DNA from 4 places in the Streptomyces sp. NPDC001100 genome. Region 1 is predicted to be linked to each of the others. Evidence: riboswitches for the same ligand, from Rfam matches in the RefSeq annotation. Region 1 holds a riboswitch; each other region holds the start of a gene.
What was found. Region 1 has a riboswitch for cyclic di-AMP ahead of ACWDEW_RS26545 (transglycosylase SLT domain-containing protein). Riboswitches for the same ligand answer to the same signal wherever they lie in the genome.

Region 1 (3,340 bases):
CAAGGACGACCGCCGCCGCCTCACCCGCTACATCACCTCGGGCCACGTGGACGGAGTCCTGCTGGTCTCCAACCACAGCGGCGACCCGGTGGCGGCCGAACTCCGCGACGCCGGCATCCCGTTGGTGGCCTGCGGCAAACCGCTCGGCCCCGCCTCCAAGTACAGCTACGTGGCCGCGGCCGACCGCGACGGCGCCCAGGAAATGGTCCGCCACCTCATCTCCCGCGGCAGACGCCGCATCGCCATGGTCACCGGCCCGCTCGACGCGCCGGGCGGCCCCGACCGCCTGGCCGGCTACCGGGACGTCCTCACGGAGGCGGGCCTGCCCCACGACCCCGCACTCGTCGTGGAAGGCGACTACCGCCGCACGGGCGGCGAGGAAGCGGCCCGCAGACTCCTGACGCGGGCCCCCGACCTGGACGCGGTGTTCGTGGCGTCGGACCTGATGGCTCTGGGAGTCGTCAACACCCTCCAGCAATCCGGCCGTTCGGTCCCGGATGACATCGCTGTCGGAGGCTTCGACGACTCGGCGGCGGCCACGGCGATCACCCCGGCCCTCACGACCATGCGCCAGCCCTACGACCGCATCAGCGCCGAAATGGTCCGCATGCTGCTCGCGCAGATCGCCGGCGAGGACACGGCGGGCGTGATCCTGCCCACCGAACTGGTGATCCGGGAGTCGGCATAACCGCCGTAACTGTCAAACCAACCGGAACTCGGGTCAACGTATGTGAAGGCAGCAGCCGTCCGGTTCGTGTCGAGTCGGTGGGGCGTTCCATCCGTATTCTCTGATCATGGCCGCACCCCTCGCATATGCACTGATCGCCACCGACCTGGACGGGACGCTGCTGCGCGGCGACGACACGCTCTCCGACCGGTCCCGCATCGCACTGGCGAGGGCGTCGGCGGCCGGCGCCCGGCACCTGGTCGTCACCGGCCGGCCCGCTCCGAGGGTGCGCCCGCTCCTCGAAGACCTCGGCAGCAGGGGGCTCGCGGTGTGCGGACAGGGCGCGCAGTTGTACGACGCCGGCGCGGACCGTCTGCTCTGGTCGGTCACCCTGGACCGTGAGCTGGCGGAGACCGCGCTCGGCAAGATCGAGGCGGAAGTGGGCCAGGTGTTCGCGGCGGTCGACCAGGACGGAGTGGACGGCCTCACCCTCATCGAGCCCGGCTACTTGATGCCGCACCCCACGCTCCCCGCCGTACGGGTGGGCAGGCGCGACGACTTGTGGTCCGAACCGATCAGCAAGGTGTTGCTCCGTCACCCCGCCCTGGAGGACGACGAGTTGGCGTCCACGGCCCGCTCGGTGGTCGGTTCCCTGGCCTCGGTCACCATGTCGGGTCCCGGTACCGTCGAACTCCAGCCACTCGGCATCACCAAGGCGACGGGCCTCGCCCTGGCGGCCCGCCACTTGGGCCTGACCCCGTCCGACACCATCGCCTTCGGCGACATGCCGAACGACATCCCCATGTTCGACTGGGCGGCCCACGGAGTGGCGATGGCCAACGCCCACCCCGAACTCAAGGCGGTGGCCGACGAGGTGACGAAGTCGAACGAGGACGACGGCATCGCGCTGGTCCTGGAAAGACTCCTCGACTGAAGCGTCTTTCAGGGGCGCGGGAACCGCGCGACCAGCCACGACGGCGCGGCAGACGGACAGACAACCCGTCGTGGCTGATCCGACAGTCTCTAGTAAGCCCCGTACACGTTGTCGATGGAGCCATACACGGCCGCCGCGTAGTTGCAGGCGGCGGTGATGTTCGCAACCGGGTCGTACGGATCGAACGAAGTCCCGGCAACGTGATACGCGTTGAACGTCGGGTCGATCACCTGGAGCAGCCCCTTCGACGGCGTACCCGCCGCCGCGTTGGAGTCCCAGTTGTTGATCGCGTACGGGTTGCCGGACGACTCACGGATCACGTTCCGGTAGATCCCGTTGTACGTACCCGGAATTCCCTTCTGCGCCATGATCGCGAGCGACTCACGGATCCACCCGTCAAGGGTGTTGGGGTATCCGGCGAGCGTGGTCGACGAGGTCGTGGCGGCCGAGGCGGTGGTCGCCCCGACGACAGGCAGCGCGAGGATCGCGACACCGGTACCGGCGACAACGACACGGCGGACAAGGCGGGCGCGGCGGGACTGAGCGGATGCAGGCATGACGAGGTTCCTCTCCGTCGCCTGCGAGGTGAGCTGTCGGGTTCGGGCTGGGAGGTGCCCGGCCACGCCCTCACGGACGTGACTTAACCCCGAGCCGTCCCGGTCGCAGCGACCGGTCCGGCGACTTACCTGGGTCCCCCGCTCCTGCCGTGCGAGAAGTTCGTGACTGGGATGCCGGGCGGCGGCAGGATTCGGCGTTCCGCTCGACAGGCCCGGAAACTATGCGAGAGCACATGTCCGGAACAAGTGGCGGAATCACACCTAACCCCTATTGACCTTGGTCTGAGGCGTATGGGGCACTTGATCCTTTGCGTAAGCCAAGGTTCAACTGTCAATAACCACAAGGGAAACGTAAAAACGCAGGACCACAGGCCACGCACACAAACGCGTGACCCAACTCACGGCGAGATAAAGAACGGCAAATCGGGCATTCGTCCTCAACTGGCAGTTCTCGGAATCCTTTTCTCCCAAGTGCGGTGAAAGATCACTTCGCTGCCCTCGGTGCAGATCACCTCATTCGAGGTAATAAAGTCCGTTTCGTCGCAGGTGATCTCGGACCGCGTCCGCACGGTCGTGTCCCATCCCAGCTCCGGCCGATGCAGCCGGATCGTCCAGTCGGACCGCGTGCGGGCGGACAAAGGGTCCGACTCGTCGATCGTGTACGTCTCCAGCGCGTCCTCGGTGAATTCGAGCCCGTCCGGATACACCCGCGTGCCGCCGTACCGGGGATCCACCTCCAGCCGCCACTCACCCTTCGCCACATCCCGCACGACCAGCCGCTCGGGCCGCGGCTCGTCCAGCGTGGCGGGGTGGTTGACCCCGATCGGCGCGGCCTCCTCGGGCTCGTCGAAGCGAATGTCGTACGTCAACTCCCTTTCCCGCACCGGAAGTTCCATCGCACATCCCTCCGGATCCAGCGTGAACCCCGCCCCGGACTCCGGCTGCGGCCAGATCCAGGGCCAGTACGCCGACGACACCGCGAGCCGGATCCGATGGCCCGGCGGAAACGCGTGCCCGATGCCGTTCAGTTCGAAGGTCACGTCCTCCGTGGTGCCCGGCGTCCACGGCACCGCCCGGTCCCGCCCGTGCCGGGCCGACAGGTTCAGCACACCGCGGGTGACCAGCGTCGACGACCCGTCCGGCGCGACATCGCACAGCCGCGCGACCACCTGCCCGCGCGGC
Region 2 (3,340 bases), on a different contig from region 1:
GCCGACGGCAACCCCGTCAACGCGGCCTCCATGCTCGCGGTCCTGGGCCTGGGCGCCCAGGGCGGCGAGGAGATCGTCCTCGCGTCGGACGCCGAGGGCGCGGACGCGGCCCTCGACCGGCTGGCGAAGCTGGTCGCGGAGGGTCTTGAGGAACTCCCCGAGACCGTCTGAGCCCCCCTCTTTGCGCCTAAACCGGCGCCGCTCTCGCGGAGGTGGTTGCGCTCCGTCGGGGTTCCTCAATTGATGGTTGCGGTGCTTTTCTCCGCAAAACCACGTACGCAACCTCGAAGGGCTCGCCCGAATTACCGGGCGAGCCCTTCGCAATTCCATTCGCGGGCAGCAGAAATAATCCCCCGCGAATTACCTCTTCTTTGTATACGGCGCCCGTGTTAATGCCGGAGACCCGACATGTTTACGGGAGGTTGCGAAGTCCTCACACGCTCCGTGCCGTTCGCCCCGCCGGGAAAGCGCAGCCGGTGCGCGCTGCCCGCGCGCTCGGTGTGCAGGGCGGTGATCGCCCGCGCGCGCTCGGCGTCGCCGCGCGCCACGGCGTCCACGATCGCCCCGTGCTCCGCCCAGGACTCCACGGGATTGGCCGGCGCCTCCACCGCGTACATCCAGGCGATCTTGTGCCGCAGCTGGGTCAGCATCGAGGTCAGGGCGGGGCTCCCGGAGGCCTGGGCCAACGTCTCGTGGAACCAGCTGCCCAGGGAGCGCAGATCCTCGCTGTTGCCCCTCCTGGCGCGCTCCTGGCCCAGCCGGACGAGGCCGCGCAGCACCTTGAGGTGAGCCTCGGTGCGCCGCTGGGCGGCCCGCGAGGCGCCGAGCGGCTCCAACAGCATCCGCATCTCCAGCAGGTCGGCGGCCTCCTGCTCGGTCGGTTCCGCGACGCACGCGCCCGCGTGCCGCCGGGTCACCACGAACCCCTCCGCCTCCAGGGTCCGCAGGGCCTCCCGCACGGGGACGCGCGAGACGCCGTAGCGGCGCGCGAGGAGTTCCTCCGTGAGCCGGCCGCCGCGCTCGTAGACACCGGCGACGATGTCGTCCCGGATCGCCGTGCATACCGAGTGCGCCGGAATACGCATGTCCGACCTCCGCCTTAATCCCCGTGAAACGTCGACGATTGACGTGTGTTCCGTGACTCTATTGCAATCAGCGTGAATTTCCGATGGCGGACCGGAATCCATGGATATTTTTTGGACAGGAGGGGTCCGGAAACGCCGAAAGCCCCGGCCGACGGGCCGGGGCTCCGGGAAGTGCGCTGGTGCGTCGTCAGACGTTGACGCCGTGCTTGCGGAGGTAGGCGACGGGGTCGACGTCGGAGCCGTACTCGGCGGTCGTCCGGGCCTCGAAGTGGAGGTGCGGTCCGGTGACGTTGCCGGTCGCCCCGGAGAGGCCGATCTGCTGGCCCGGGGTGACCTTCTGGCCGACGGAGACGCCGATGGACGACAGGTGGCCGTACATGGTGTACATGCCGTCGGCCATCCTGATCACGACCTCGTTGCCGTACGAGCCGCCCCAGCCGGCCTCGACGACGGTGCCGGAGCCCACCGCGTGGACGCTGGTGCCGGTCGAGGCGTGGAAGTCGATGCCCGTGTGGGCGCCGGAGGACCACAGGGAGCCGCCGGTCTTGTAGCCGGTGGACACATAGGAGTTGGCGACCGGCGCGACGAAGGTGTTGAGCCTCTTGCGCTCGGCCTCGCGGGCGGCGCGCGCCTGGGCCTCACGGGCCGCCTCTGCCTGGGCGGCGGCCTTGGCGCGGGCGGTCTCCTCGGCCAGCGTCTCGGCGGCGGCCTGCTGCTGGGCGACGGCCTGGGCGTCGATCTTCTGGGCCACGGAGTCGCCGATGGCGACGACGGGCGTGAGTCCGGTCTGTTCGGGGGCGGGCTCCGCGGCGAACGCCGGGGCGGCGGCCAGGGTGCCTACGACGCCGGAGGTGGCGAGAGCCGCGACACTCGCGGCGCGAACGGTGGTGCGGTGGGTCCGGCTCGGGCGACGGTGCTTCCCGGTGGCGCGGGTGAACGCCATGAAGTGGCTGGTCCTTTCCTTCCTTCTCGCCTACCGGGTTAGCTGACGGGTTCGGAGCAGGAAGGTCTCCTACGGACTCCCCCGCCACGCGCGCGGGCGTCCGATTCACCCCAGGGACTCATGTGGGTCCCCGGCTCCCCTGGCTCGCGCCGTACGGGGACTCGGCGATGACTGTCCGGTGCCGCGAGTGCGGCGCGGTGCCTGACGGACAGCCGGACCGACGCTAAGGGGGGCCACTTTCAATCCCCAAACGGATCACGGGTTTTGTTGCGCATGCCACAGGGCAGACGGGCAACCTCTCCCTCAATTCGGACAATAGGGAGCCCTGGTGACGCTTCAGTCACCAGGGCCTCCCCACGCGCGCGTGCCGCTCCTGCGGCTACTCCGCCGGAACGACGGTCACTTCGCCGATACCGAGGGCCTCGACGGGCTCCTTGATCTGCTCCGCGTCGCCGACGAGGATCGTCACCAGACGCTCCACCGGGAAGGCGCTCACGACCGCCGCGGTGGCCTCCACGGTGCCGGTCGCGGCGAGCTGCCGGTACAGCGTCGCCTGGTAGTCGTCGGGCAGGTGCTGCTCGACCTGGTCGGCCAGCGTGCTCGCCACGGCGGCCGCGGTCTCGTACTTGAGCGGCGCCACCCCGACGAGGTTCTGTACGGCGATGTCCCGCTCGGCGTCGGTGAGTCCGCCCTCGGCGAGCTTGCGCAGCACCGTCCACAGGTCGTCCAGGGCCGGACCGGTGTTCGGGGTGTCCACGGAGCCGCTGATGGCGAGCATCGACGCGCCCGTGCCGTCCGGTGCCGAGCGCAGCACCTGGCCGAACGCCCGCACACCGTAGGTGTAGCCCTTCTCCTCGCGCAGGACGCGGTCCAGGCGGGAGGTGAGGGTGCCGCCGAGGCAGTACGTGCCGAGTACCTGGGCCGGCCACACGCGGTCGTGCCGGTCGGCTCCGACGCGGCCGATGAGCAGCTGCGTCTGGACGGCGCCGGGCCGGTGCACGATCACGACCCGCCCGCTGTCGTCGGCGGTCACCGGCGGCACGGGGCGCGGCTGGGCGGTGGAGCCGGTCCATGAGCCCAGAGTGTCGGCGAGCAGCGCGTCCAGGTCGATGCCGGTGAGGTCGCCGACGACCACGACGGTGGAGGTCGCGGGGCGAACGTGCCGGTCGTAGAAGGCGCGTACGGCCCCGGAGTCGATCTTCTGGACGGTCTCCTCGGTGCCCTGGCGCGGGCGCGACATGCGCGAGCTCGCCGGGAACAGCTCCTTGGAGAGCTCCTTGGCCGCGCGGCGGGACGGGTTGGCCGTCTCGTG
Region 3 (3,340 bases), on a different contig from region 1:
CCTGGGTTCCACCACTCGTACAGACCAACGACGCGGGCCGCCGGGAGTGGCGGGGTGCACACGACCGGGGCCGGGAAACCCCGGCCCCGAGCGGCTCAGGCGGGCCGGACGGCGCCCCGGATGGCGGCGGAACCGGCGTAGAAGATCGACTCCTCGCGTATCGGCGTGCCGGGGCTCGGCGCGTGGATCATGAGGCCGTTGCCGGTGTAGAGACCGACGTGGTCGATGCTGTCGTAGAAGAAGATCAGGTCGCCGGCGCGGATGTCCGTGAGGGGGACGAGGGCGCCCGCGCCCGACTGTTCCTGGGCGGTGCGCGGGAGCAGGACGCCCGCTGCCTTCCAGGCGGCCTGGGTGAGGCTGGAGCAGTCGTACGCGTCCGGTCCCGCCGCACCCCACAGGCAGGGCCTGCCGATCTGTGCGCGGGCGAAGGCGAGGGCGGTGGCGGTCTTGCTCTGGGTGCCGGCGTCCGGTGCGGTGACGGCGGCAGGCGCCGGGCTCATGGCCGGGGCCGGCGGGAGTGTGACTTCCGGGGCCATGGCCGGAGGGGCGGAGGGTGCGAGCGTGGGGGCGACGGAGGGGGCCGCGGCGAAGGAGACCTCGGGGGCGGGGGCGGTCGGCTGCCACTCCTGCTGCGGCGGGCGCCAGGACGGTTCCGGTGCGGGTTGCCAGTCGGGCTGGGCCGTGGGCTGCTGGGGGATCAGAGGGATCTGCCCGGTGGACCAAGCAGGTTCCTCCGTCACCGCGGGCATCTGCCCTGTGGAATAGATCTGTTGCTCGGTCACTGCGGGCATCTGCCCGGTGGACCACATCTGTTGCTCGGTCACTGCCGGGAACTGGCCGGTGGACCAAGGCTGTTGCTGGGTCACCGCGGGCATCTGCCCTGTCGCCCAGGTCTGTTGCTCCACCACGGGCATCTGCCCGGTGGACCAAGTGGTCTCCGGGGCGGGCCAGGCCGTCTCCGGGGGCGGCCAGGTGGCGCCCGTCGGCGCGGTCTCGGTGCGCGGTGCGCCGATGGCCGGGAGCAGGTCCAGGCTCGCGGTGAGCGGGTCGAAGGCCGGTGCAGGTGCGGTCGCGAACTGCTGTGGTGCCATGACGCGCGCGGGCGGCATATCCACGGCCGGGGCGGGCGGTACCGGCGGCAGGTCGAGGACGGTCGCCGGAGGCGTCTGCGCCATCTGAGCCTGAGCCATCTGTGCGATCTGGGCGATCTGGGACATCTGCGGCACCTGAGCCTGAGGTGCCTGCGTCTGCGACATCTGCGGCATCACAGGGGACTGCTGTGTCTGCTGTGCGGCGGGAGGCAGGGCGGCGATGGGGGCTGCGGTCAACTCCGCTACGGGTGACGTGAATTGCGGGGCAGTGAGCTCCGGTGCGGCGATTGTCCCCGCGGTCAGTTCGGCCACGGCGCGGCCGGGCTGCGCTTCGAGCGCGAGGCCGGTGCCCTGGGGCTCGGGACGACGTTCGGACCGCTCGGGTCGGGACTCGGCCGGGCGGGCCGGGGTTCTGCCGGGCGGCAGGATCGCCGGTACGGTCGGGCCCAGTTGGGTGCGGGCGCGGTCGAACAGCTGCCGGGTGACGGCTTCGACGGCGGGGTCGGAAGGACGTGACGCGCCGGGGCGGGACTCGACACGCTTGCGCGGTTTCCCGGACATCGCACGCGTGGCGTTGTAGTTTCCGGTGGCCGTCTCGGCCCTGTCGTAAAGGGAGTTGATCCGCCGCTGGACTTCGTCGCGGCTGGGTCGGTCGTCCACGGTGGGGCCACTGCCTCCGGTGCGCGTGCGTCGTTCTGCCGGCATGGCAGACGTGCTCCTTCCGCTTCGCGCCTACCGGGTTAGCTGTCGGGTTCGGGCGTCGATCACGGAAGGTTTGCCCTACGGTCCGTGCCCTGAAGGGCGGTTGGACCGATTCACCCCAAGTTCGGTTGGGTCCCCGGCTCCGGCTGCCGCGAGCGGCACGCCGGACTCGGCGCAAGCCGTGCGGCCCGGCGCCGATCGCCGGAGTAGGTCGTACGGCCTGGACGTCAACTTAGCCAACGTGTGTGCCTCGTGTGAAGGTTGAAGCGCGATATGTCCGATACGTATTTGTGACCTTTACCTCGCCCTGGTGTGTCGAGGGGTCAGAGGCCCGCCGGGGCGGGTGATCCATAAGAGGTCGCTATGAATTTCTGGGACGGTTGAACACATCGGGACCGGGCTCCGTATTGGGTCGGGGGATTTCCATGCCGGAACGAGCCGGGCCGACCGATACGTGTAGGAGCAACTTCCTTGGCACGCAACACGCGCAGACGCCCCACAGGCGCACGACGCGCGACGATGGCAGCAGTCGCCCTGATGCTGGGCGGCGGAGGACTGGTGGCGGCGAACGTCTACGCGTCGGCGTCCGAAGGCGGTTGGGGCGGTGACTCCGCCCAACAAGGTTCTCCGGACGCGGCATCGCGAGGCGCGACGATCGACTGCCCGGACATCGGCACCCAGTTGACGACGGTGCCGGACGGGGCGAAGGCCGACGTCGACAAGGAACTCGCGAATCTGGACCAGCAGATAACCGAGGCCTACCAGAAACTCCGGGACTCGACGGAGTCCATACGGCAGGACGCCTCCTTCGCCGACAACGCGATCATGAATCCGTTGAAGGAGAAGCGGGCGGCGACGATCGGACGGATCGACGACGCCATCGCACGTGTCGGGGACCGCCCGGAGGGGCTCGACGCCCTCGCCGGCTGCACCCTGATCGCGCCCACGAACGAGACGGGCGACCAGGGCGGCAACGGCGACAACCAGAGTGCCAGTGCCAGCGCCAGCGCTTCCGGCCAGGGCGGTCAGGGCGGTCAGGGCCAGCAGACCACCAACGGGCCCGTCGCCTCGGACTACGCGGACATCACCTCCGTACAGCCGAACGTGAACGCTCCGCAGGAGCAGGCGGGCGCCTCCCGCGGCACGTTCGTCACCGCCTGCGGGGTGAACGAGAACGGCCTGTTCAACTCCGACAACGTGATCGTCGCCCCCGGAGTGAGCAACGGCGCCCACCACTTCCACGACTACATCGGCAACCAGTCCAACAACGCCTTCGCCAGCGACCAGGACCTCGCGAACGCCGACACGAGCTGCGAGAACCCGGGCGACAAGTCCACCTACTACTGGCCCGTGCTGCGCCTGCAGAACGGCAAGCAGGAGCGGGACGCCGACAAGCCCGGCGGCGGCACCGAGGGCAACACCGGTGAGATCGTCACGGCCAAGCAGGTCACCCTGACCTTCGAGGGCAACCCGCAGAGCAAGGTCGTCGCGATGCCGCGCCTCCTGCGCATCATCACCGGCGACGCCAAGGCCTTCGTCAACGGCCC
Region 4 (3,340 bases), on a different contig from region 1:
CCCACCCGATGGCCGACGACCGCCGCGCAGCAACAGGCTTGTTAGGGCTGAGGCATTCCAGCCGGGCCGCCCGCACCCATTGACGGACGCTCCGACCACCGCGAGTCGCGACAGGATCGCAGATCAGGGTGGCCACGGGGAGGACCACTGGCCAGTTGCCGAACGCAACGGCGACAACACTCCCGCCAGAGAGCCGTCAAACCGTGACAGGAATGTGAGACACGAGCCCCAGCAGAGAGCAATAAAGACCCTCCGACCTGGGCATTTTACTCGGTCACTAGAATCCGCTCCCATCATAACGTCATGTACGTCCTGTACATTTCTTACAGATGCCGAAGGAGGGGTACCCATGACCCGACCGTTCGCCCGCCATGTCCTGCCCGAATTCACGGAGCGCACCAGCTCCGGGCACCGGACGACGGACCCGTACTCGAAGCTGCTGGAGGAGCGGATCGTCTTCCTCGGGACGCCGATCGACGACATCTCGGCGAACGACGTGATGGCCCAGTTCATGCACCTGGAGTACCTGGCGCCGGACCGGGACATCTCGCTGTACATCAACTCGCCCGGCGGCTCGTTCACCGCGATGTCGGCGATCTACGACACGCTGCGGTACGTCACGTGCGACGTGGAGACGATCTGCCTCGGCCGGGCCGGCACCAGCGCGGCGGTGCTGCTGGCGGCGGGCACCCCGGGAAAGCGGTCGGCGCTGCCCGGCGCGCGGATGACGCTCCACCAGCCCTCGCTGCCCGAGCCGATCCAGGGTCAGGCGAGTGATCTCGCCATCCAGGCCGAGGAGTTGGCGCGCACCCGGTCCCAACTGGAGGCGGTACTGGCCCTGCACACGGGCCGGACGGTGGAGCAGGTGAGCGCGGACATCGAGCGGGATCGCATCCTCGACGCCCAACAGGCCCTGGAATACGGGCTGGTGGACCGGATCGTGTCCACCCGCAAGACCTCGCTCACCGAGTCCGGCGGGGAGTGAGCCGACGATGCTGCCGCCGGAACTTCCGCCGCTGCCCGCGTTGACGCGCGCCGAGGGCGAGTTGATCGACCGTTATCTGGACGTGGCCGACCTGCTGGGCCGTATCAACCCGGCGCACCACGGGGACACCTACCGTGGGCTGAGGGCCGCCCAGGCGCTGGTGGCCAAGGCCACCGAGCTGCGGGACGCGCTGGCCCTGATGCATCAGCGGGGCGAGACCGAGCTGCACGCCCCCACGCTCGCGCGGGCGCTGCGCGTGCTGGACGGAGAGCGCCGCACGGCTCGGGTCACGATCCCCGCACCCTCCGACAGTTGACGGACCCGGAGCCATGACGGCCGGGGTCGAAACGGGCCGAACGGCGTACCCCCGATCGGCGTAGTCGCCGCTCCGCCCATGCGGCCGTCCGGGTTGCGCAACACGCGTAGCCCGAGGGACGGGTGAGGTGTTCCGGTGCTGGTCCGAGGGTGGTGCGACCTCGACACGCCCTCGAACACCGATACGTTCAGCCGAACGAGTGAGTGGTGAGTAACCCCACAAATCCCCGATTCCGTTGGGCTTTTCGGACATTCATAGGTGAAGATCCCTGTCTGACGACAAGACCCCGCCGCAGCGGCGGGGCGATCCGGGCGGACGCCGAGTCCTGCCGCCGCCCGGATGACAGGTCGACAGGATTGCATCGGCAGGAGTGGAGGACCCAGGCACGACGGGTCGCCGGGACGGTCACGCCATGACCGGGCCGAGCAGCCCTTGGGGTGAAGCCGCGTCAGCGGCCGGGCAACTTTGTCAGCCCGAATCCGACAGGTCATCCTTCACAGGCGGCTGACGAAGGGTTGCGCATGACTGCGCTCAATCGTGTCCCGTCGCTGATGGTCAGGGCCGGTACGGCTTCGGCCTTCGCCATCGCCGCCGTAGGCGGTTCCGTCGTGATCCCGGGCGTCGCATCCGACGCCGCGGCCGCGACACCCGCGACGAAGGCACTCCAGGTCGCGGCGTCCAAGAAGGGCGCCCCGTACAGGTACGGGGCCACCGGGCCGGGCCGCTTCGACTGCTCCGGGCTCACGCTGTACTCGTACAAGAAGGCAGGCAAGAAGCTGCCCCGTACGGCGGCCCAGCAGTACAACAAGACCCACCACATCTCGGCCGGAAGCCGCAAGGCCGGGGACCTCGTCTTCTTCCACTCGGGCTCCAGCGTCTACCACGTCGGCATCTACGCCGGCGGCGGAAAGATCTGGCACGCCCCGAAGACCGGGGACGTGGTGCGGTTGCAGAAGATCTGGACCAAGAGCGTCTGGTACGGCCGGGTCAGCTGATCCGTGCTGAAGACTCCCGAGGGGGTGGCGGTCTCCTGACGGACCGCCACCCCCTCGGGTGTCCAGAGGCGTTCCGCATGTCCCTCTACGGCTCCTGCTGGCCCGCCGCGGTCACCGGCCGGGCCGGGACTGTCCAGGGCACCTCGATGGAGACCGTCTTGCCGCCCTCCAGGGTCGGCCGGACCCGCAGTTTGCCGCCGCACTCCGCGGTCAGCCAGCGGATGATGACCATGCCCCGGCCGTTGTCCTGCTGGACGGCGGCGGGCAGGCGCTTCGGGAAGCGGGGATGGCTGTCGGTGACTCCGATGCGCAGCTGTTCGTCACGCTCCAGCTCGATGTCCACCGTGAAGGTGGGTGACTGTCCGAAGGTGTGCTGTACGGCGTTGGTGGCGAGTTCGGAGACGATGAGGCGGATGGTGTCGGCGACCTCCGTGTCCGCCGGCAGTCCCCACTCCACGAGGGTCCCGACCACGTAGGAGCGGGCGGTGGAGACCGAGGCGGGATCGCTCGGCAGAGTGACGGATGCTTCCAGATGGTCTGCCATGGCGCGGTCGTCCCTTTCCCGCGGGACCGGTGTCCGACACGGAGCGGATGGTTCGAGTACGGTCCCGGACTGGTGCTTCTTCGCCAGACTGCCATTACCGCGTCGCCAACGGTGCCGATCCACCAAGATATGCATATATCTGTCGCTCAAAGCGGTGAACTCTGCGAACCCAGACTCTATTTGGGCGACTCGGAAGGAGTAAGGAGAAACCCATGCAGTACGGTCCCGCGGTGCGCCGCCGGAAACTGGGCGCCGAACTCCGCGCGTTGCGTGCGGACGCGGGGCTCACCAGCGGCGAGGCGGCCCGGCTGGTCGGCTGGCACCAGTCGAAGGTGAGCCGCATCGAGACCGGCGCGAGTGGCGTGAAACCGCCCGACGTCCGGTTACTTCTGGACGCCTATGAGGTCGGCGACGCACAACTCCGGGACATGCTGCTCGTGTTGGCGGGTTCCGACGACGGGGGCGGCCGGCACCACTGGTGGCACGCGTATCGCGGTGTA

Region 2: it holds a riboswitch for cyclic di-AMP, as region 1 does, so the genes downstream of both, ACWDEW_RS27910 (M23 family metallopeptidase) here and ACWDEW_RS26545 (transglycosylase SLT domain-containing protein) in region 1, are expected to answer to the same signal.
Region 3: it holds a riboswitch for cyclic di-AMP, as region 1 does, so the genes downstream of both, ACWDEW_RS21110 (NlpC/P60 family protein) here and ACWDEW_RS26545 (transglycosylase SLT domain-containing protein) in region 1, are expected to answer to the same signal.
Region 4: it holds a riboswitch for cyclic di-AMP, as region 1 does, so the genes downstream of both, ACWDEW_RS21905 (C40 family peptidase) here and ACWDEW_RS26545 (transglycosylase SLT domain-containing protein) in region 1, are expected to answer to the same signal.

The regions. Positions count from the first base shown of each region.
Region 1 is NZ_JBSFKO010000019.1:26,572-29,911, reverse strand. Features, by position in the region: gene ACWDEW_RS26555 (LacI family DNA-binding transcriptional regulator) at 1-688, shown strand, start outside; gene ACWDEW_RS26550 (HAD family hydrolase) at 795-1,601, shown strand; gene ACWDEW_RS26545 (transglycosylase SLT domain-containing protein) at 1,691-2,158, opposite strand; cyclic di-AMP (ydaO/yuaA leader) riboswitch at 2,162-2,333, opposite strand; gene ACWDEW_RS26540 (CocE/NonD family hydrolase) at 2,596-3,340, opposite strand, start outside.
Region 2 is NZ_JBSFKO010000020.1:148,522-151,861, reverse strand. Features, by position in the region: gene ACWDEW_RS27920 (HPr family phosphocarrier protein) at 1-171, shown strand, start outside; gene ACWDEW_RS27915 (GntR family transcriptional regulator) at 390-1,085, opposite strand; gene ACWDEW_RS27910 (M23 family metallopeptidase) at 1,273-2,028, opposite strand; cyclic di-AMP (ydaO/yuaA leader) riboswitch at 2,042-2,205, opposite strand; gene ACWDEW_RS27905 (M16 family metallopeptidase) at 2,408-3,340, opposite strand, start outside.
Region 3 is NZ_JBSFKO010000013.1:208,538-211,877, reverse strand. Features, by position in the region: gene ACWDEW_RS21110 (NlpC/P60 family protein) at 96-1,751, opposite strand; cyclic di-AMP (ydaO/yuaA leader) riboswitch at 1,805-1,978, opposite strand; gene ACWDEW_RS21105 (DUF1996 domain-containing protein) at 2,313-3,340, shown strand, end outside.
Region 4 is NZ_JBSFKO010000014.1:129,007-132,346, forward strand. Features, by position in the region: gene ACWDEW_RS21895 (ATP-dependent Clp protease proteolytic subunit) at 350-985, shown strand; gene ACWDEW_RS21900 (hypothetical protein) at 993-1,301, shown strand; cyclic di-AMP (ydaO/yuaA leader) riboswitch at 1,640-1,819, shown strand; gene ACWDEW_RS21905 (C40 family peptidase) at 1,823-2,296, shown strand; gene ACWDEW_RS21910 (ATP-binding protein) at 2,382-2,840, opposite strand; gene ACWDEW_RS21915 (helix-turn-helix domain-containing protein) at 3,053-3,340, shown strand, end outside.